2 regions of the Anaerostipes rhamnosivorans genome follow, and region 2 is predicted to be linked to the other one. Evidence: a T-box and tRNA genes for the amino acid it is inferred to sense, from the RefSeq annotation. Region 2 holds a T-box; the other holds one or more tRNA genes.

Region 1 (9,545 bases), 1.4 Mb from region 2:
AAGGAAAGGTGAAAAGGACCCCGGGAGGGGAGTGAAAGAGAACCTGAAACCCTATGTTTACAAGCTGTGGAACCTCCTTTTGAGAGGAACTGCGTACTTTTTGTAGAACGGTCCGGCGAGTTACCCGTACTGGCAAGGTTAAGGACTTAAGGTCTGGAGCCGAAGTGAAAGCGAGCGTTAAGAGCGCGTTTTAAGTCAGTGAGGGTAGACCCGAAACCGGGTGACCTATCCATGTCCAGGTTGAAGCTTCCGTAAGAGGAAGTGGAGGACCGAACCCACATCCGTTGAAAAGGGTGGGGATGAGGTGTGGATAGCGGAGAAATTCCAATCGAACCCGGAGATAGCTGGTTCTCCTCGAAATAGCTTTAGGGCTAGCCTCTGGTAAGAGTCTGGTGGAGGTAGAGCACTGAATTGTCTAGGGGGCGTCAAAGCTTACCAAAACATATCAAACTCCGAATGCCATACAGATGATGCCAGGGAGTCAGACTGTACGAGATAAGTTGGACAGTCGAAAGGGAAACAGCCCAGACCACCAGCTAAGGTCCCAAAGTACGTGTTAAGTGGAAAAGGATGTGGGATTTCAGAGACAACTAGGACGTTGGCTTAGAAGCAGCCATACATTGAAAGAGTGCGTAATAGCTCACTAGTCGAGAGATCCTGCGCCGAAAATGTCCGGGGCTAAAACACGACACCGAAGCTGTGGAATGTATTGATACATTGGTAGAGGAGCATTGTAAACGGGATGAAGCCATACCGTAAGGAGTGGTGGACTGTTTAGAAGAGAGAATGCCGGAATGAGTAGCGAGAGGAAGGTGAGAATCCTTCCGGCCGAATATCTAAGGTTTCCAGAGTAAAGCTGATCTGCTCTGGGTAAGTCGGGACCTAAGGCGAGGGCGAGAGCCGTAGTCGATGGACAACTGGTTGAAATTCCAGTACCGCATAAAAACAGAACTGTGGGGACACAGAAGGGAAATGGGAGCCAGGAATGGAAAGACTGGCGCAAGCAGAGGAGCCGTATGGGAGGAAAATCCCTCATGCAAGGCAAAGCTGTGACGCGGACCGAACAAAAGTAGGGAAGCCCAGGCCCCCGGCTGTCAAGAAAAGCCACTATTGTTTTTTATGCGCCCGTACCGTAAACCGACACAGGTGGATGAGGAGAGAATCCTAAGGCCGACGGGAGAAGTGTTGTTAAGGAACTCGGCAAAATGACTCCGTAACTTCGGGAGAAGGAGTGCCATCGAAAGATGGCCGCAGAGAATTGGCCCAAGCAACTGTTTAGCAAAAACACAGGTCTATGCAAAACCGCAAGGTGAAGTATATGGGCTGACGCCTGCCCGGTGCTGGAAGGTTAAGGGGAGGGCTTAGCGAGTGATCGCGAAGGTCTGAACTTAAGCCCCAGTAAACGGCGGCCGTAACTATAACGGTCCTAAGGTAGCGAAATTCCTTGTCGGGTAAGTTCCGACCCGCACGAAAGGCGTAATGATTTGGGCACTGTCTCAACAACACACCCGGTGAAATTGAAATACCAGTGAAGATGCTGGTTACCTGCGCCAGGACGGAAAGACCCCATGGAGCTTTACTCCAGCTTGATACTGGGATTCGGTACTGCATGTACAGGATAGGTGGGAGGCTGTGAAGGAAGGACGCCAGTCCTTCTGGAGCCGCTGTTGGGATACCACCCTTGCAGTATTGGATTTCTAACCAACAGCCGTGATCCGGCTGGGGGACAATGTCAGGTGGGGAGTTTGACTGGGGCGGTCGCCTCCGAAAGGGTATCGGAGGCGCTCAAAGGTCTTCTCAGAATGGTCGGAAACCATTCGCAGAGTGCAAAGGCAGAAGAAGGCTTGACTGTGACACCGACGGGTGGAGCAGGTACGAAAGTAGGACTTAGTGATCCGGTGGTATAACGTGGGATTGCCATCGCTCAACGGATAAAAGCTACCCTGGGGATAACAGGCTTATCACTCCCAAGAGTTCACATCGACGGAGTGGTTTGGCACCTCGATGTCGGCTCATCGCATCCTGGAGCTGTAGCAGGTTCCAAGGGTTGGGCTGTTCGCCCATTAAAGCGGTACGCGAGCTGGGTTCAGAACGTCGTGAGACAGTTCGGTCCCTATCCGGCGCAGGCGGAGGAAATTTGATAGGAGCTGTCCTTAGTACGAGAGGACCGGGATGGACGGACCACTGGTGGATCTGTTGTATTACCAAATGCATAGCAGAGTAGCCAAGTCTGGAAGGGATAAACGCTGAAGGCATCTAAGCGTGAAGCCCCCCTAAAGATAAGATTTCCCATAGAGTAATCTAGTAAGACCCCTTGAAGACGACGAGGTAGATAGGGCAGAGGTGGAAGTGCGGCAACGTATGGAGCTGACTGTTACTAATCGGTCGAGGCTTTAACCAAAGAAGGTAAGGAAGATGTTTGATGAAAGGTTCTGTATGTAGTTTTGAAGGTATACCCAAAGGGCATCCCGTATCTTAAGTCCATCGGACGATGTATTATAAGGTATATTGAATATTCGAAAGCCAAAAGGCAGAGAATAGAAGAGAATGATCCTCGATAGCTCAGTAGGTAGAGCGCACGGCTGTTAACCGTGTTGTCGCTGGTTCGAGCCCAGCTCGGGGAGGTCGGAACACTGAGTGAGAGGGAGTCGGAAGGCAGAACTTGAGGTTAGTGAAAGAAAGGCCGTGAAGCGGTCAGAGAAACAAGGCTCCATGGTCAAGTGGTTAAGACACCGCCCTTTCACGGCGGTAACACGGGTTCAAATCCCGTTGGAGTCATTTAAGAATTATATTTCGCCGTTGTGGCTCAATTGGCAGAGCAGCTGATTTGTAATCAGCAGGTTACCGGTTCAAGTCCGGTCAACGGCTTCATACACTTGGACATAAGTGGTGAGAAGATAAGGACCTTTAGCTCAGTTGGTTAGAGCAATCGGCTCATAACCGATCGGTCCGGGGTTCGAGTCCCCGAGGGTCCATTTGTATAGAGTAAAGTTTTGGCCCGGTGGCTCAGCTGGTTAGAGCGCCGCCCTGTCACGGCGGAGGTCGTGGGTTCGAACCCCATCCGGGTCGTTTCTTTTATAGTTTATATAAGAGAGAATTTCATATTGTGGGATCATAGCTCAGCTGGGAGAGCATCTGCCTTACAAGCAGAGGGTCATAGGTTCGAGCCCTATTGGTCCCATTTCGGGAGAATTTCTCCTAGAATGCCGTTGTGGCGGAACTGGCAGACGCACAGGACTTAAAATCCTGCGGGACTTATACTCCCGTACCGGTTCGATTCCGGTCAACGGCATTGAGCACTAAGTATTATACTAGTGTTGGTTAATTTTATATGTGGGCGTAGCTCAGCTGGATAGAGCGTCTGGCTACGGACCAGAAGGTCGGGAGTTCGAATCTTCTCGCCCACGTAAAGTTCCTTATAGATTTAAATCTATAAGGAACTTTTTTTGTTGTTGACTTTAGTCTATTGAGCAGGTAACGAAGTGTCTGCGAAATAAAAAACCACCTGCTATGCAGGTGAGTTGGGGGAAAGCTTAAGCTTCAAGCAAAAACCCTCCTATGATAAGATTTAAAAAGGTTCGCCAACCAAAAAATAAGATCATAGGAGGGATCCAAATGGACAATAACAGTCTATCACATACAACGTGGAATTGTAAATATCATGTAGTTTTTGCACCAAAGTATCGAAGAAAGATAATCTATGGACAGATCAAGAAGGATGTGGCAAACATACTGAGCATGTTATGCAAACGAAAGGAGATCGAGATCATAGAAGCGGAATGCTGCAGGGACCATGTCCATATGCTGAACAAGATACCACCCAAATACAGTGTGTCACAGATCATGGGATACCTGAAAGGAAAAAGTTCGCTGATGATATTTGACCGGCATGCAAATCTGAAATACAAGTATGGGAATCGACATTTCTGGTGTAGAGGATATTACGTAGATACAGCAGGTAAAAATGCAAAAAAAGATAGAGGAATATATAAAGAAACAGCTACAAGAGGACATCGAATACGACCAAATGACCCTGAAAGAATACATCGACCCGTTTACGGGTGAGCCAGTAAAGTAGGGGGAAGAGAGGCCCGTTAACGGGCACCCGGAGAACGAAGTGTGGTTGGCGGACCGGATCAGAGCATCTTTAGATGCAAGACAAGTAACGGTCCCTTATAGGGACAGGACAAACTACCGGCTGAGCCGGTAGTCCTGATTCAGTCAGACTGTTAATGAATCTTGCCTATCCGTTTGGAATCATCTCTGCACTATATACTTTTCTCACAAAAGTAAGTATTCTACGAAAAAAATGACATAAAAAATCCTTTTTTGTATAGTGAAAGGTTTACTTTACAGAATTGTTGTGGTATAATTCATAACTGTGAATGAAATGTAACAATACTGTAATAAACATAAAATTAATATAAAATATTGAAGTAGGAAGGTAACATCTTTATGAAGTCAATAATAAAGAAGACAGCCATTTGCATGCTTGTCTTTTCTATGATATTAACGTCAGGATTAGCGGTACCGAAAAAAGAAGTAAAAGCGGCACAGAGTACATACAGCGGCAGAATCTGGAAATCATGGGTGAAACTCAGAAAGTCTAAATCCAAAAAGTCCAAAGTAATCCGCAAAATCTCCAAGGGAGAATCTGTACAGGTGCATTACACAAGCGGTAAATGGAGAAAGGTTACATACAAAGGCAAGACAGGATTTGTCTTAAAGAAATATGTTTATATTAATACAAATGCTCCCCGGTTAAGCGGAAGCGCAGAAGAAAAAGGGCAGACAGTTGCATCCTTTGCACAGCGTTTTGTGGGTAACCCATATGTATGGGGAGGAACCAACTTAAACAGCGGGGCAGACTGTTCCGGTTTTGTCGGAGGAGTATACCGTTCCTTTGGATATAAACTGCCAAGAACATCTTCCGATCTCAGGAGTGCAGGAAGAAAGGTAGCTTATAAGGACAAACAGCCGGGAGATTTGATCTGCTACAGCGGTCATGTAGCCATGTACATAGGTAACGGCAAGATCGTCCATGCCAGCACAAGAAAAACAGGAATCAAGATTTCTCCAAAAGCTAACTATAGAAAAGTACTTGCTGTAAGGAGAATCGTAACAGAATAGATCATTTAAAATGTGCAAGAGAGATCCTGCACATTTTTTTCATGTCATAGGAAATTCCTACGGAACCTCCTATGACATGAAAAACGCTCCGCGAGGATGCACACAAAATGCGTAAGGAAATCATTTGACTACGTCAAATCGCATTTGGCGCGCAAAGCGGAACAAGTCCCTTATGATTGGGGGATTTAGGGAGTTGAAGCGGACTTGTCCGCTTTGTTCTGTTTAAAATTAGGAGGAGACCATGAAATCATTGTTATTTGTCAACGGATGCATCAGAGAGGAAGAGTCCAGGACTTTAGTGCTGGCAAGGCAGTTCCTTAATTGTCTGGAAGGAAAATATGAAGTGTCAGAGGTGAGCGGCCTGAGCATTCCTTTGGATCTGGGAGCTCTCAAAAAGAGGGATCAGCTGGCGGCTGAATCTAAATGGGAAGATCCTGTTTTTGACCAGGCAAGGAGGTTCAAAGAGGCAGACAGGATTGTTCTGGCAGCCCCGTTCTGGGAAGGGACATTTCCGGCAGCGGTGCACGCTTATCTGGAGCAGGTCTGTGTTACCGGATTTACCTTTGGTTACCGTGAGGACGGAAAAGCAGAAGGATACTGCAGGGCAGACAGGGCTGTATTCTTTTCAACCAGGGGAGGAATTTACTCTGGGGGAGAAAATAAAAAAGATGACCACGCTGAAAACTTCCTTACATCGATCTTCCGGATGTTGGGAATACCAAGGACAGATACGGTGGCTGCAGAAGGGCTTGATATTATAGGGAATGACGTGGATGCTATTATGGAACAGGCTGCTGGACGAGCAAAGATGCTGGCAGTGGACTTCTAGCCAGAGCATATCTGATTCTTTTCCAGAACATGGTCAGATTTACTTGAAAAAGGGCGTAAAATGCGGTTATATAAATATATAAAATTCAAAAGACAAGAAGAGAGGCGGCAGTCATGTTAAACGTAGAACATTTATCTTACCATATAACAGAAAACGGTGCGGATACCCAGATACTTAAGGATGTCAGCTTCTCCGTCAACGATGGGGAGATGCTGGTGATCACCGGCCCCAACGGCGGAGGAAAGTCCACTATAGCCAAGATCCTTATGGGGATCGAGAAAGCCAGTGCCGGGAAGATCTCTCTGGACGGGGAAGACATTACAAAGTATTCCATTGACCAGAGGGCGGATGCAGGGATCGGATTTGCATTTCAGCAGCCACCGAGATTCAAGGGGCTGACAGCTTCCAGGCTGCTTTCCCTTGCAGCAGGTGAGACACTTCCGGATGAGCGCTGCTGTGAATTGCTGAGCAGTGTGGGGCTCTGCGGAATGGAATACAAAGAGAGAGAAGTGGATGCCACATTGTCAGGCGGGGAGATGAAAAGAATCGAGATTGCCACAGTGTTTGCGAAGGACCATAAAATCTGTATTTTTGATGAGCCTGAGGCAGGCATCGATCTTTGGAGCTTTGCTATGCTGATCAAAGAATTTGAAAAGATCCACAAAGAAAACAAAGCGAGCTTGATCCTGATCTCACATCAGGAGAGGATCATCCGGATGGCAGACCGTATTATGATCATACGGGACGGGCAGGTCCAGGAGATCGGAGCAAAGGAAGAGGTGTATCCGCACCTTATGGCGGAAGAGTCTGAAGAGCAGTGTGCCTGCATGCATGAATAGGGAGGAATGGACATGAAATTAGATCAGATAACTGCAGGAGTGCTTGAGGCCATTGACGGTCAGGGATTTGTACAGAAGGGCGCTTATAATTTAAGGCAGAACGGACAGGCCTTGTGCCATGGAGACAGTGAGAATATCAGGATCGTAAGAAAAGAGGACAAGCCGGGGATCGATATATTTATCAGCGGGCAGACAAAGGGAGAGTCCGTGCATATTCCGGTTGTCGTATCTGCCTCTGGGATGACGGATGTGGTGTATAATGATTTTTACATTGAAGATGGCGCAGATGTCCTAATTGTGGCAGGATGCGGCATACACAATGATGGGGATCAGGAGAGCAGGCATGACGGTATCCATGCATTCCATGTAGGAAGCCATGCCAATGTAAAATATGAAGAGAGACATTACGGGGAAGGGGACGGTACCGGAGGAAGAGTCTTAAACCCCGTGACCAAGATTTATGTGGAGGAAGACTCTGTCTTTACCTTAGACACCACACAGATCAAGGGCGTGGATTCTACAGTCCGGGAAACCCATGTGGAGATGGGAGAGGGATCCAAGCTGTATGTACTTGAAAAGCTCATGACCCATGGAAACCAGCAGGCGGTCTCCAATATGGATATACAGTTAAACGGACAGGAGAGCTCTGCACAAATCATTTCAAGGTCTGTTGCCAAGGGCACATCCACACAAGTCTTCCATCCGAAGGCCATCGGAAATGCATTGTGCCACGCCCATGTTCAGTGTGATTCAATTATCATGGATGAGGCAAAGATCAGTTCCATCCCTGAGATCAATGCCAACCATGTGGATGCACAGATCATACATGAGGCGGCCATCGGACGGATCAACAGCGATCAGCTGATCAAGCTGCGCACCTTCGGGATGACAGAGGAAGAGGCGGAAGCAGTGATCATTGAAGACTTTTTGAAGTAAGGGGTTACAGGTAAGGGGGAGTATCAGGATGCTGGAATCAAGGGAGAATTATCTCGAGGCAATTTTGATGTTGAAGCAGGAAATAGGGCAGGTACGTTCTATAGATATTGCCAGAAAGCTAAGTTACAGCAAGGCGAGTGTCAGCCGGGCAGTAGGAATTTTAAAAAATGGCGGTTATATTACCGTGGATGCAAAAGGGTATATCTCTCTTACAGCTGAAGGCTTAGCAAAGGCAGAGGCTATCTATGAGAGACACAGGACATTGACGTCATTTTTTATGGAGATTGCAGGGGTACCGGAACATGTGGCAGAAGAAGATGCCTGCAGATGTGAACATGTGCTGAGTAAACAGACTTTCCAGGGAATCAAGATGTACTTGAATGAAAATGGCGTGTGCTGAAGAAAACGTGTATAATATAGATACAGAAACTTATCAGTGATACAAGGAGGTTTTGACATGGAATTGACAGCAGGAATCAAAGGCAGCCAGGAAATGACCGCGAGGGCGGAACACTCCGCAAACAACGTAGGAGACGGAATGCTGGATGTATTTTCAACACCGTCCATGATCGCACTGATGGAGAAGACGGCATGGGCCAGCATAGAACCGTATTTAGATGATGGGGTTGGGACTGTTGGGACACAGATGAATGTCAAACATCAGGCAGCTACGCCCATCGGCAAAAAGATCCGCTGTGAGAGTGAACTGATACAGGCAGACGGAAGAAGGCTTGTATTTACAGTGAAGGCATATGATGAGGCAGGACAGATCGGAGAGGGGGAGCATGAGCGCTTCATCGTGCAGAAGGAAAAGTTTCAGGAGAAAGCACTTCATAGATAAGGAGGTAGCACTATGGGAAGACTTGAAGGAAAGGTAGCGATCATAACAGGAGGCAACTCCGGAGTAGGAGAACAGGCGGCAAAAAGATTTGCAAAAGAGGGAGCCAAGGTTATTATCACTGCCAGAAGGAAGGAAAAGCTGGAGGCTGTGGAGGCAGATATCAAGGCTGACGGTGGGACAGTGTTGGCACTTCAGGGAGATATATCGGTCCCTGAGGATGGAAAACGGATGGTAGATGCAGCCGTAGAGCATTTCGGTACTTTGGATATCCTTGTGAACAATGCAGGGGTATTGGACGAGGGACTGCTTCCTATCGACAGAGTTGCGGATAGCGAGATCGACAAGATCGTGGACATCAACACAAAAGGAACGATGTATTTTATCCGTGCGGCTCTTGAGGTCATGTTAAAGAATAAGAGCGGATCGATTATTAATGTGGCCAGTATTGCTGGGGTAAACGGAGGCGGTGGAGCTGCTTATGTGGCTTCCAAAGCTGCTGTGCTGGGTATTACCAAGCATACGGCTATGCGGTGCGCAAAGGATGGTATACGGTGCAATGCCCTTTGTCCAGGCATGATCAAGACCCCGATGACAGCGGGGCAGACAATGGAGACCATGGATCCGGATATGATGGGTGCCATGGCGCTGCACTCTGATCTACAGAGACCTGCCTGCTCTGCAGAGGATGTCGCAAATTCGATTCTGTTTCTGGCAAGCGATGAAGCTGCGCCGATCACAGGACAATGCATTGTAATGGATTACGGTGCTAATCTTTAATAAAACAGGCTCAGGGACCTTCCATAAAAGAAGGTCCCTGTTTTTGTTCATTATACGTAAAAGTTATTATGTATCAGGCAGCTCTGAACAATAGCAGATATGGTTTTCCCCTTTCTTTTTTGCAAAGTAGAGTGCCCTGTCGGCATTGGACCACAGCGAATGAAAATCCTTTCCGTGTTCTGGGTAGAAGCCG
Region 2 (10,980 bases):
ATGAATCTTCCGGTAGAGAAGAGTCCATGTCCGATGGACGGTTACACAAAGAGACAGTACGCCAAAGAGACCTTAAAAAAATTAGACGAAGACCATCCTGGCTCCAAGGATCATATGTTCCGGGCTATGCTTCACGGAAATCTGGAAGGATGGCCTAAGAGACAAGAGCGGAAGAGATAAAAATGAACAGGGCACCGATCAGGATTATTTTCTGATCGGTGCCCTGTTTGTTGAGTCTCTGACAATGAGCTTTGGCTGGTATTCAATTCTTGTGATCCGCTCAGCATTGTCGGAAGAGGAGCGGTCTTTTCCTATTTTCTTATAGAGCATCTGGAATGCCTCACTTCCTTTTTCCTGCATATAATGTTCAATCGTCGTGAGAGAGACAGAGATCAGGCGGGAAGGGAAGTTGTTGTCGAATCCGCAGACACTGAAATCCTTTGGTATCTCATAACCTGCCTTTAATGCAGCGTCGGCAACCCCGTAAGCAATCACATCATTGACGCCGATGAGGGCAGTGATCCGTTCAGCCTCCGGACTGTGCAGACATTGGTCGCACAGTTCAAACCCGATACTGTGTTCCAGAAAAATATTTTGGCGCTCATAAGTAGGTATGATCTTTTTTTCGTAGACTGAAACGGTACATTCAGGTGAGACCTTTTTGAAAGTGTCCTGAATCCCCTGGAGCCTTCTTGTACGCATGGTGTTGGGACGCTCAAGGGTAGTGGAGATAAAAGCAGCATGCCGGTGTCCCAATTCCAACAGATGCTCTGCTATGAGAACCCCGGCTATATAATTGCTTGTTTCAATGGTATCCAGCTGGATAGTAGAATCTTTATCCCCAATGACAACCACAGGCACACTGTCACCGATCTGTTCCACAAACTCAGGAGCACTTGGCATCATGGCGAAGATGATACCGGACACATTCATTTCCAGCACGTCTTTAATCATTTCCTTTTCTAAGGACGGGTCCCGGAATGTATTAAAGTTAAAAACACGGTAATCGCAGAGGTGGGCTGTATGTTCGATAGACTGAACGATAGTGGAATAGTAAGGATTCGTTACGTTGGGACAAAATACAGCGATGATCTTTGAAAGTTTTTCGGAGTCTTTTTTTTGATGCTGGGCAGATGAAGACTGTTTGATGATATAGCCGGTCGTTTTGACAGCATCCATAACTTTCTTTATTGTCTCTGCAGAAAATGTTACATCACTTTTCTGGTTTACAATCATGGAGACCGTTGAGATCGATACACCGGATTGTTTTGCTACATCCTGCAGGGTAATTTTCTTTTTATTTGTCATGAGGCTCTCTCCCTTTGATAGTTACGAGCATAAGCAATACATTATCTTAATGTGTTATTTGCTTTTATTATATCACAATCTATTATAAATGAAAGCAGAAGCTATGATGATTGAAAAACATAGGAAATAAGAAACATCCTCATCTATACGCAAAATACTAATTTAAATTATAGATAAAGGAAAATCCCACAGATCATTATACTGTCAGGATCATTTTCTGGCACGGATAATCAAACACGGTGAGTAATTCATCATCTTTAAATCCGCATTTATGATAACACTTTCTTGCAGGAATCCCTTTGGGATCACCGGATGCAAATGTCACCACCTGGATCTGATCGCCTGTTCTGAAGTCAGATTTCATTTTTTCAATCATGGATCTTGCAATTCCTTTTTGTCTGGCTTCAGGATGTACTGCCAGGAACTCAAGCTCACAGTCTGCTTTTGAATAAAGCAATAAGCCAATGATATTCCCAGCTTCGTTCACGGCCAATACAGCCTCTCTGTGTTTGATACAGTTTTCCAGAGCTTTTTTAAATCCTTCTTTCTCATATCCTGCAAAGTCATCTTTGACGACCTCTACAAATTCAATACATATATTTATATCGTTGTATCCAACATAATTAATCGTCATTTGGCACTCCCCTTCCTAGTCTTTCCAATTCCACCATTTTAGCTTTTCCGGTTCATGTACCTCTGTGGAGGCATAATATACAGCACACCGGTATACATAAAGCTGGCATCGGTCTATATGGCAGCCCTTCATCATACATTCTCTCTCATATAGTTCTTCCGGGTCTGCCCCTTTTAATGACTGTATGGTAGTATATCCGAGCATTTGAAGGGCCTCTTCTGTCTTTTTTCCCACACCGGGAATGTTCCTTAATTCACCCATATTTTCTCCTGTAATGATTCTCTCCTATGTTCTTTTTTTATTTTAACACACAACTAGATCTTCTGCATTCTTCTGATTCTATTTTGACATAATATAGAACTTGATATATTATTAATGTGCAGTTTAGAAAAATTATTCAGGTTTTGGTCAAGTATTATAAAATCAAGGAGGTTCCTCACCTATGGGAAAAATGACAGTGTATCACGGCAGCTATACTTCTGTTCCGTATCCTGAAATTAGAAAAGGAAGAAATACAAAAGATTTTGGAACTGGATTTTACTGTACTGTAATACGGGAACAGGCAGAACGATGGGCAAAAAGATATGACCAGCCAATGGTTAATGTCTATACAGTTCGTTTTAATTCAGGCTTGAATATTCTAGAGTTTAAAGAAATGTCGGAACAGTGGCTTGATTTTATAATTAATTGCAGGAATGGAGTACCGCATGATTATGACATTGTCATCGGTGCAATGGCAAATGATCAAATTTACAACTATATTGCGGATTTTATTGACGGAATCATTACCAGAGAACAGTTTTGGGCTTTGGCTAAATTCAAGTATCCAACCCATCAGATTAACTTCTGCTCTGTAGAAGCATTAAAATGTCTGACTTTTGTATCATGTGAGGAGGTGGACCGATGACAGGAAGAGAAGACAAAAAAGAGAACGATCTTTTTTTTACCTGTAGTCTGATTGATTATATAGCCCGAAAAACAAAAAATAAAAGATCTGCTGTGGCAAATGCTTTAGGCAAAGATTTAATTACAAAAATTTATGATTTAGCAGATGTATATCACAGTGACAATATCGACCGAGTGAGCGATGATTTTATCTCAGCTGCCAAACTTCAGAATGGTGATTTTGATAATGTATCTTCTGCAAAATATGCTGTTCCAAGCCACTGGGATATTGGAAAAGTCTACAAACGCCTGATTCTTGGTATTGCGAAAGAAAAAGAAATGGATATCCCTGATGCTCTGCTGGCTGCATACAATTCGTTTGTCAGTGATAAAATTGATGATTATAACAGCAGCTTCTATTATGACGCTCCACAAAATATTTTAAATGCTTTTTTAGATGGAAAAATTGAATAAGTTCTTAATATGATAGAATCCCAGAGCAATTCAATCTCCGGGATTCTATTAATTATATGATCATGTAATGTCCTTCTTCTCTGCCATCCGAACACATATCCCGGCAAACAGCAATGAAATAACAGTAAGGATAGACGGTATAAAGATATTTTCCCGCAGAGAGGCTCCGCCGATGTTTCCCTGCATAAGAACAATCAGTAAAAAAGAGGAGACAATGGCTGCCTTTGAGGATTTAGCTTTCATCCCGATAAAAAGTGCGATAAAACTAATACAGATTGTGGAAGCAGATTTTAAAAGCGTTGTCAGATAAAACATTGGATCAGTAAGCGATACATCCATCGGGAAAGAGGAATTTTGATAAAAATTCATACCAAGCTGGACAACAGCGTAACATATCAATTTGGCAGCAACCAAAGATACAAAACTAAAGATCCAGACAGCTGCGATTTTGGAGATCATAATTTTCTTTCGGCTTACCGGATAAGTAAACATCAGCTCCATAGTTTTGTTTTTATATTCAGATATAATAAATGTAGCATGCATGACAGCGGCAAAGATTAAAAATGAGATATCTGTCAATAGTTCTACATTTGTGGAGATCCCCATTTGCTTCAAAGCCATATCCGGGACTCCTGTTGCGGAATCATCGGCAATCCCCAGAAATGCCATAGCAAAATTAAATATTGCTAATACTGCGATTAAGATTGCAGCACCAGCAATATATTTGCTGATTTTATGCTTTTGCCATTCTAACTTTATTAATTTAAACATAGGACTTTCCCTCCCCTTCTGATTGTGCTGTAAGTTTCAAAAAATAATCTTCCAGTGAATCATTTTTTCTTTTCAATGCATCTATTTCCACGTTATTTTGTGAGAGCACTCTGGACAAAGTGCCAGTGGAAACAGAACTGTCATAGATCCGAATTTCACCTTCATCCATTACTTTAAAATCAGAAACCGAGAGCTTCTCTTCCAGGACAAATGAGGTGTGCTTCACGTCAGAGGTCACAAGTTCGATATAGGCAAGACTTCCCTCGGAAATCTCCTGCATAGACAGTTCATTGAGCATATGGCCGTGATGGATAATCCCGATCGTATCCGCCAGATTTTCCACTTCTGATAAAAGGTGACTGGATATAAGGATTGTAATGCCATATTCATCGCACAAAGTTCTTAAAAGATCCCTGATCTGCTTCATTCCTGCAGGATCCAGCCCGTTATATGGCTCATCGAGAATCAGTAGTTCCGGTTTAGCAAGAACTGCCCTGGCAATCCCAAGACGCTGTTTCATACCCAGAGAATAGCTTTTCACATGTTGTCTGGCTGCACCTGTGAGATCCAGCATGTCAAGTGCACTGCCCACACAGTCAGGACTGTAGTATCCCATATATTCGCAGTGCAGCTTTAAATTTTCTTCTCCGCTTAGTTCTTCATAAAACACAGGAAACTCGATCATACTCCCCATCCGTTTTAAAAGATCATGGGAGGAGGGGCCAAGTTTATTCCCAAACAGTTCGATCTCTCCTGAGGTTGGCTTCCAAAGATTTGTGACAAGCTTCATGGTTGTTGTCTTTCCTGCACCGTTTGGTCCCAGGAATCCGTAAATCTCACCTTTGTGCACCGACATATTCAGATCTGAAAGAATTTCTTTTCCGTCAACGGTCTTGGTAAGATGAGATGTTTTCAATACATCTTTCATAATATGTTTCTCCCTTCCTTTTTCATTTATCATACAGCTTTGGATTTTCAGAACTGTTGAATAAATCTTACGAATTTCTTTCGGAGAAAGATTTAATAATTAAATTTGTTTAATTGCAGCGTAAATGTAGTTTTTTCGTATGGAATGCTCTGTAAAGAAAGGTTCCCGCCCATCCTCACCGCAAGTGCTTTTGCGATTGTAAGGCCAAGTCCGTTGCCGCCCATGTTTTTGTTTCTAGAATCGTCCAGCGTGTACAATCTGTCAAACACATGGGACAAATTCTCCTTGGCTATCCCCTTCCCTTTGTCCGTCACATTAATAAAAACTGTAGATTCTTCTTCTCTCAGTCTGACCCCAAGATAGCTTCCATCTGATCCATAGCGGATGACATTTGTGATCAAATTAAATAAGATGCGGCTTATGGCATCCTCATTTCCATATACAAACACATCTTTTTCGGGAATATCAATTTCCACATCAAAATCTTTTGCTGTGAGAATATTGTAGAAATCCACAACGTTCTGTCTTAAGATCTCATTGATCGAAAGTTTTGACATGGTCAGATCTGTATCACCGGCCTCTATTTTTGACAATGTGAAAAATTCATTGATCAATTCCATCAACTGGGTGGCTTTTCTCTGAATCTTCTTTAATGCTGTTTTATTTTCCCCCGGCTGATTTGACATAATTTCAAGATATCCAAGGATAACGGTCAACGGAGTTTTAATATCATGAGATACATTCGAGAGCATTTTTTTAGAGGCAATCTCTGCTTTTTTATAATCAGCTTTTACCTTTTGGCGGTCCTCCAGCAGGCGGTTCATCTGGCAGATTAAATCTGCAATCTCTGCCGAACCGGTAAAGGACATTACTTTTTCGTCCGTATCCTCCGTTAAAATCCTGTCGAGCTGTCTAGTAAGCTCTGCAATATTTTTCGTCTGGTTTTTATATCGAAAGTACTCTGCTGTAAAGAAAACAGCGAAAAGCAGAGTTAATACTACCAATATGTAAAGGATGGGCATTGTCATAGATTTTCCCCCAGCTTATAACCAATTCCCCAAACCGTTATGATATACTTGGGTTTCCGGGCATTATTTTCTATTTTATTCCTCAGTCTGCTGATGTGGACGTTCACTGCATTTTCATCTCCCATGTAGTAATCTTTCCATACAGCAGAATAAATCTGTTCCTTGGTATATACTTTTTTGGGATTCCCCATAAGAAGCTTAAGAATTTCAAATTCTTTTGCAGTTAAATCCAGTTTCTTTCCATTTTTAGAAACCGTGTAATCATCCAGATTCATGGTGAGTTCTCCGGCTTTCAGAAGCTGCAAAGATTCAGGCTGCTCTGCAAAGGTTAAATACTGGGTTGTCCTGCGTATGTTTGCCTTAATTCTTGCTAATACCTCTGTCACAGAAAAGGGTTTGGTAATATAATCATCTGCACCTAAAAGAAGTCCCAGTGACTTATCAAGTTCCGTATCCTTTGCTGATAGAATGATGATCGGAACAACACTATCTTCCCTGATTTTTTTCATAACTTCCATTCCGCTCAGTTTCGGGATCATCAGATCCAGCAGCACCAGATCATAAGAACCTTCAAAAAACTTCTGACAGGCCATCTCACCGTCAAAAGCTGTTTCCACTTCAAATGCTTCTCTGCTCAAAAAATCTTCCAGCATCTCGCTGATTTCCATATCATTTTCAATCAATAATAGCTTCACAATACCCCGGTTCCTTTCTGTTTTGTATCTATTGTCTTTATTTTATCATAAGAAACAATTTGAGTATATTCAAATAATGCTTGCACTCTTCGATATTATTCGATAAAATATCTCTAGCGGGGTATGGCTCAGCTTGGTTAGAGCGCACGACTGGGGGTCGTGAGGTCGCAGGTTCAAATCCTGTTACCCCGATTTATCATTTAGTCAGTAATTAAAGAACATCCCGAATACGTTCATTGCCGTATTCGGGATGTTCTCATTTATTTCTCTTCGTCTTCTTTTTCTACCTGGCGAATTTCTTTTGTTTTAATTTCTTTTTTGACCGCAGAAAGGAATTCATCTAAGGACATCTGCCCCTCATCTCCCTTAAAACGGCTTCTTACGGAAACGGCCTGGTTTTCTTCTTCTTTTCCTCCCACAACTAGCATATATGGGATCTTATGAAGCTGTGCCTCCCGGATCTTATAACCCATTTTTTCAGCCCTGGTGTCAATCTCAGCGCGGATGCCGGCTTCTTTTAACGCATCCAGCACCTTGTTTCCATAGTCTAAATGCTTGTCAGAGATCGGAATGACCTTCACCTGCACTGGTGCCAGCCAGGTTGGGAATGCTCCTGCGAAGTGTTCGATCAGGATACCGATAAACCGTTCGATGGAACCAAAAGCAACCCTGTGGATCATGATCGGACGGTGCTTCTCTCCGTCTGCTCCAGTGTAATGGAGGTCAAACCGCAGAGGAAGCTGGAAGTCTAACTGAATGGTTCCGCACTGCCATGTTCTTCCGATGGAATCTTCCAGATGGAAATCAATCTTCGGCCCGTAGAATGCTCCATCCCCTTCATTGACTACATAGTCAAGTCCAAGATCATCCAGTGCACTCCTCAAAGAATCTGTAGCCATCTCCCAGTCCTCATCAATTCCCATGCTGTCTTCCGGCCGGGTGGACAATTCCACATGGTATTTGAATCCAAACAGGCTGTAAACCTGGTCGATCAACGCTGCGACGCCTTTGATCTCATCTTTGATCTGCTCCGGCATCATAAAGATATGGGCATCATCCTGTGTAAAACAGCGGACACGCATCAGTCCGTGGAGCTGTCCGGATTTTTCGTGGCGGTGTACCAATCCCAGTTCTCCCATACGCAGCGGCAGGTCACGATAAGAGCGTGGCTCTGACTGGTATACTAAAACGCCGCCTGGGCAGTTCATAGGTTTGATGGCAAAGTCTTCTTCATCGATGACCGTTGTGTACATATTTTCCTGGTAGTGATCCCAGTGTCCGGATGTCTCCCACAGGTGCCTGCTCAGCATGATCGGACTGGAGATCTCTACATATCCTGCTTTGTTATGGATTTCTCTCCAGTAGTCCAGCAAAGTATTTTTAAGCACCATACCATTAGGTAAAAAGAATGGGAATCCCGGCCCTTCATCTCTCATCATAAAGAGTCCGAGTTCTTTTCCAAGCTTTCTGTGGTCACGTTTTTTCGCTTCCTCCATCATGGTCAAGTAATCTTTCAGATCTGCTTTTTTTGCAAATGCAGTTCCATAGATACGGGTGAGCATCTGATTCTTTTCATTACCGCGCCAGTAGGCTCCGGCGATGCTTGTGAGCTTAAACGCTTTCACAGGCTTTGTTGTCATCAGATGAGGTCCTGCACACAGGTCAATGAATTCACCCTGCTGATAGAAACTGATAACGGAATCCTCAGGAAGATCCTCGATGAGCTCGACCTTGTACGGTTCCTTGCGTTCCTTCATAAATGCGATTGCTTCTTCTCTTGGTTTCGTAAAACAAGTGATCTCCAGATTTTCTTTTACGATCTTTTTCATTTCTGCTTCGATCTTCTCCAGATCATCCTGTGTAAATGGAGTATCCTTCTCCATGTCATAATAAAATCCATTGTCGATAGACGGCCCGATAGCAAGCTTTGTCTCCGGGTACAGGCGTTTTACAGCCTGGGCTAAAATATGGGATGCAGTATGGCGAAAAGCGTGTCTTCCCCCTTCCGAGTCAAAGGTAAGGATACTCAGCTCGCAGTCATCCTCTACAATCGTCCTTAAATCCACGACTTCCCCGTTGATCTCCCCTGCACAAGCAACTCTTGCAAGTCCTTCACTGATATCCTTTGCGATATCAATGACAGACATGCTCTGGCCGTACTCTTTAACAGATCCATCTTTTAATGTAATCTTCATAGTATTTTTCCTTTCTTGTATTGTAATTAAGAACAAAGCAGCCTTCCTTGGCACATCGTGTGCATCATGCCCGGAGGGCTTTTTTATTCCATAGGGAGAACATTCCTATGGAATAAAAAAAGCCCCATGGAAAAATCCATGGGACGTTATTCACGCGGTTCCACCCTTGGTTGCCTGCTTCATATCGTAAAGCAGACCACTTCGTTGACGATAACGGTGTCGGCCGGGCTGGTTTGCAGCCGCTCGGAGGTGGTCTTCATCTGTTTTAGTACTTAAGATGCTCTCACCAAATGCATCTCTCTCTGGAAGACTTTCACAGATTACTCTTCTCTTCAACGCTTTTTTATTTCCCACATATTATAACACTGTTAATTTGTGAAATCAATCCTTTTTCATAGCAAAAAAATTTAGCTGCCAGAAACAAACTTATCTCTAATCGTTCTGAGTGATCCCCTTTCCGACATTGGGAGATCCCGCTGAGTAAACCTGGTCTGTCAGAAAAAGTCCCAGCAGCATAGAACAGACAAAAACCATGACTCTCGGCTGAAGTCTCTGTATCATATTGTCAAGAAACGGCGCCAGGACGTATACAATGGCCAGCCCGCCAATACCGAAAACAAGCAGGCCTTCCGCGCAGACCCTGCCGTGGATATTCAGAAAGTATCCGCTGTAATCCCACCATCTTTGCCCGTGATGCATCGTTTCCAGAAAGACAGAAGTAAAATATTCCACACATCCGCAGACAGCCACGATACTGATAAATTCCAGAATCGGTTTTTGTCTCAGTTTATTTAACAGTGTCAGGATCAAGATTCCGCCGGCTCCGTAGATGGGAATCCAGGGACCGTGAAGGATTCCCCTGTTGGTAAAAACACCGCTGGCGATTAAATGCAGGCTCACTTCCCAAATCCAGCCCAGAAAGGACAAGATAAAGAAAAGCAGCGTCAATGACCATAAGGTATAACGGCGCATATAATGCAGAGTCTCAATTCTGCGGCGTTTTTTGCTTTCCGGCATCATACTCAGCCTAGTGGGATAAGAATCTTTGTCTGCCGCATTTTTCATGGCCTGGATGTGAAGCTGCTCTGTCTGGTATCGTTCATATTCTTTTTCGGCCTCTGTGTTGATCAATACGATGCCAAGATAGTCTGAAAAAAACCTGCTGAGCTTTGTGCGGCGGTCCTTAAATTGACTAGCTGCTTCTATAATCTGGAGTACATCTCCATATGCAGATTGAATTGCTTGTTCGTCTGCTTTCTCAAACAAATATTTGTCATTGAGCAGCTCTGAATTAGGGATTCCTTTTTCCTTTGCTTTATTTCTTAAGTATGTATAGTATTCACAAAAAGCCGCCGTCCGGTAGGCATTGGAGTAAAAAACTGCACTCAGGCCAAGTGTCATAAGTTCCAGCAGCCACCAGCCCAGGAAGGACATTTCAAATAAAAAACACTGCCACTTATGTCCGTTCATCATCTCTCTGGACAGCCGGATTGCATCCCGGGATTTGATCGACGGATTTTCTGCCATGATGTAAGGCACGAGGTAATAGGAATACTTTTTTATGATGCCCCCTATGACCGTAAAAGACCACAGAAACAGAAAAATAGAAACGATAAGCATCGTCTTGGACGCACGGAGCCATTTTTTTACCCGTAGCAGGAATAACACACGCTGGGCCGGAACTTTGCGGTAAATACGCCCTTCCAGAAACATCCTGCGGGAGATGACGGCGAAGGTATTGACAATGAGAATCCAAAAGGATAAAACAGCAGCCAGGCAAAAAACCAGTAATATGGCTAGAGTAACATTCTGAGAGCCAAACAGGGAATTCATACCCGATGCCAGTGTGACCAGGAGAGATCCAGAGGTGACGCCATTGAGTATCTGTGCAAAGACTCCTCTGCTCCGTCCGAATGCGGGGTTCTGCTTTTTGGATGCGTCGATATGTTCTTTCTCAATCTTTTTGGAAAGCTTTCTGCCGGATTCGGTGTCCCCTGCCGCGATATCCTCTGCCACATCCACAACACCTTTTGAAGTGGCCACTGTGCCGGATACTGCTGCA

The links. A T-box is a leader RNA that pairs with one kind of tRNA and senses whether it is charged. The one in region 2 lies ahead of thrS (threonine--tRNA ligase), so its partner is inferred to be a tRNA-Thr.
Region 1: it encodes a tRNA-Thr, which carries the amino acid that the T-box ahead of thrS (threonine--tRNA ligase) is inferred to sense. The anticodon was not compared.

Annotation. Positions count from the first base shown of each region.
Region 1 covers NZ_CP040058.1:3,140,328-3,149,872, reverse strand. The annotation lists rRNA gene AR1Y2_RS15525 (23S ribosomal RNA) at 1-2,401, shown strand, start outside; tRNA gene AR1Y2_RS15520 (tRNA-Asn) at 2,552-2,624, shown strand; tRNA gene AR1Y2_RS15515 (tRNA-Glu) at 2,707-2,778, shown strand; tRNA gene AR1Y2_RS15510 (tRNA-Thr) at 2,796-2,868, shown strand; tRNA gene AR1Y2_RS15505 (tRNA-Ile) at 2,902-2,975, shown strand; tRNA gene AR1Y2_RS15500 (tRNA-Asp) at 2,996-3,069, shown strand; tRNA gene AR1Y2_RS15495 (tRNA-Val) at 3,109-3,181, shown strand; tRNA gene AR1Y2_RS15490 (tRNA-Leu) at 3,206-3,292, shown strand; tRNA gene AR1Y2_RS15485 (tRNA-Arg) at 3,334-3,407, shown strand; partial or broken gene tnpA (IS200/IS605 family transposase) at 3,616-4,078, shown strand; gene AR1Y2_RS15475 (C40 family peptidase) at 4,456-5,130, shown strand; gene AR1Y2_RS15470 (NAD(P)H-dependent oxidoreductase) at 5,372-5,959, shown strand; gene AR1Y2_RS15465 (ABC transporter ATP-binding protein) at 6,073-6,798, shown strand; gene AR1Y2_RS15460 (SufB/SufD family protein) at 6,811-7,734, shown strand; gene AR1Y2_RS15455 (metal-dependent transcriptional regulator) at 7,763-8,134, shown strand; gene AR1Y2_RS15450 (thioesterase family protein) at 8,192-8,575, shown strand; gene AR1Y2_RS15445 (SDR family NAD(P)-dependent oxidoreductase) at 8,588-9,352, shown strand; gene AR1Y2_RS15440 (diguanylate cyclase domain-containing protein) at 9,419-9,545, opposite strand, start outside.
Region 2 covers NZ_CP040058.1:1,769,865-1,780,844, forward strand. The annotation lists gene AR1Y2_RS08760 (tRNA lysidine(34) synthetase) at 1-180, shown strand, start outside; gene AR1Y2_RS08765 (LacI family DNA-binding transcriptional regulator) at 205-1,308, opposite strand; gene AR1Y2_RS08770 (GNAT family N-acetyltransferase) at 1,505-1,942, opposite strand; gene AR1Y2_RS08775 (helix-hairpin-helix domain-containing protein) at 1,958-2,203, opposite strand; gene AR1Y2_RS08780 (DUF3990 domain-containing protein) at 2,385-2,849, shown strand; gene AR1Y2_RS08785 (hypothetical protein) at 2,846-3,301, shown strand; gene AR1Y2_RS08790 (ABC transporter permease) at 3,362-4,072, opposite strand; gene AR1Y2_RS08795 (ABC transporter ATP-binding protein) at 4,065-5,000, opposite strand; gene AR1Y2_RS08800 (sensor histidine kinase) at 5,093-6,028, opposite strand; gene AR1Y2_RS08805 (response regulator transcription factor) at 6,025-6,723, opposite strand; tRNA gene AR1Y2_RS08810 (tRNA-Pro) at 6,841-6,915, shown strand; gene thrS (threonine--tRNA ligase) at 6,984-8,918, opposite strand; T-box leader at 9,055-9,263, opposite strand; gene AR1Y2_RS08825 (DUF975 family protein) at 9,351-10,980, opposite strand, start outside.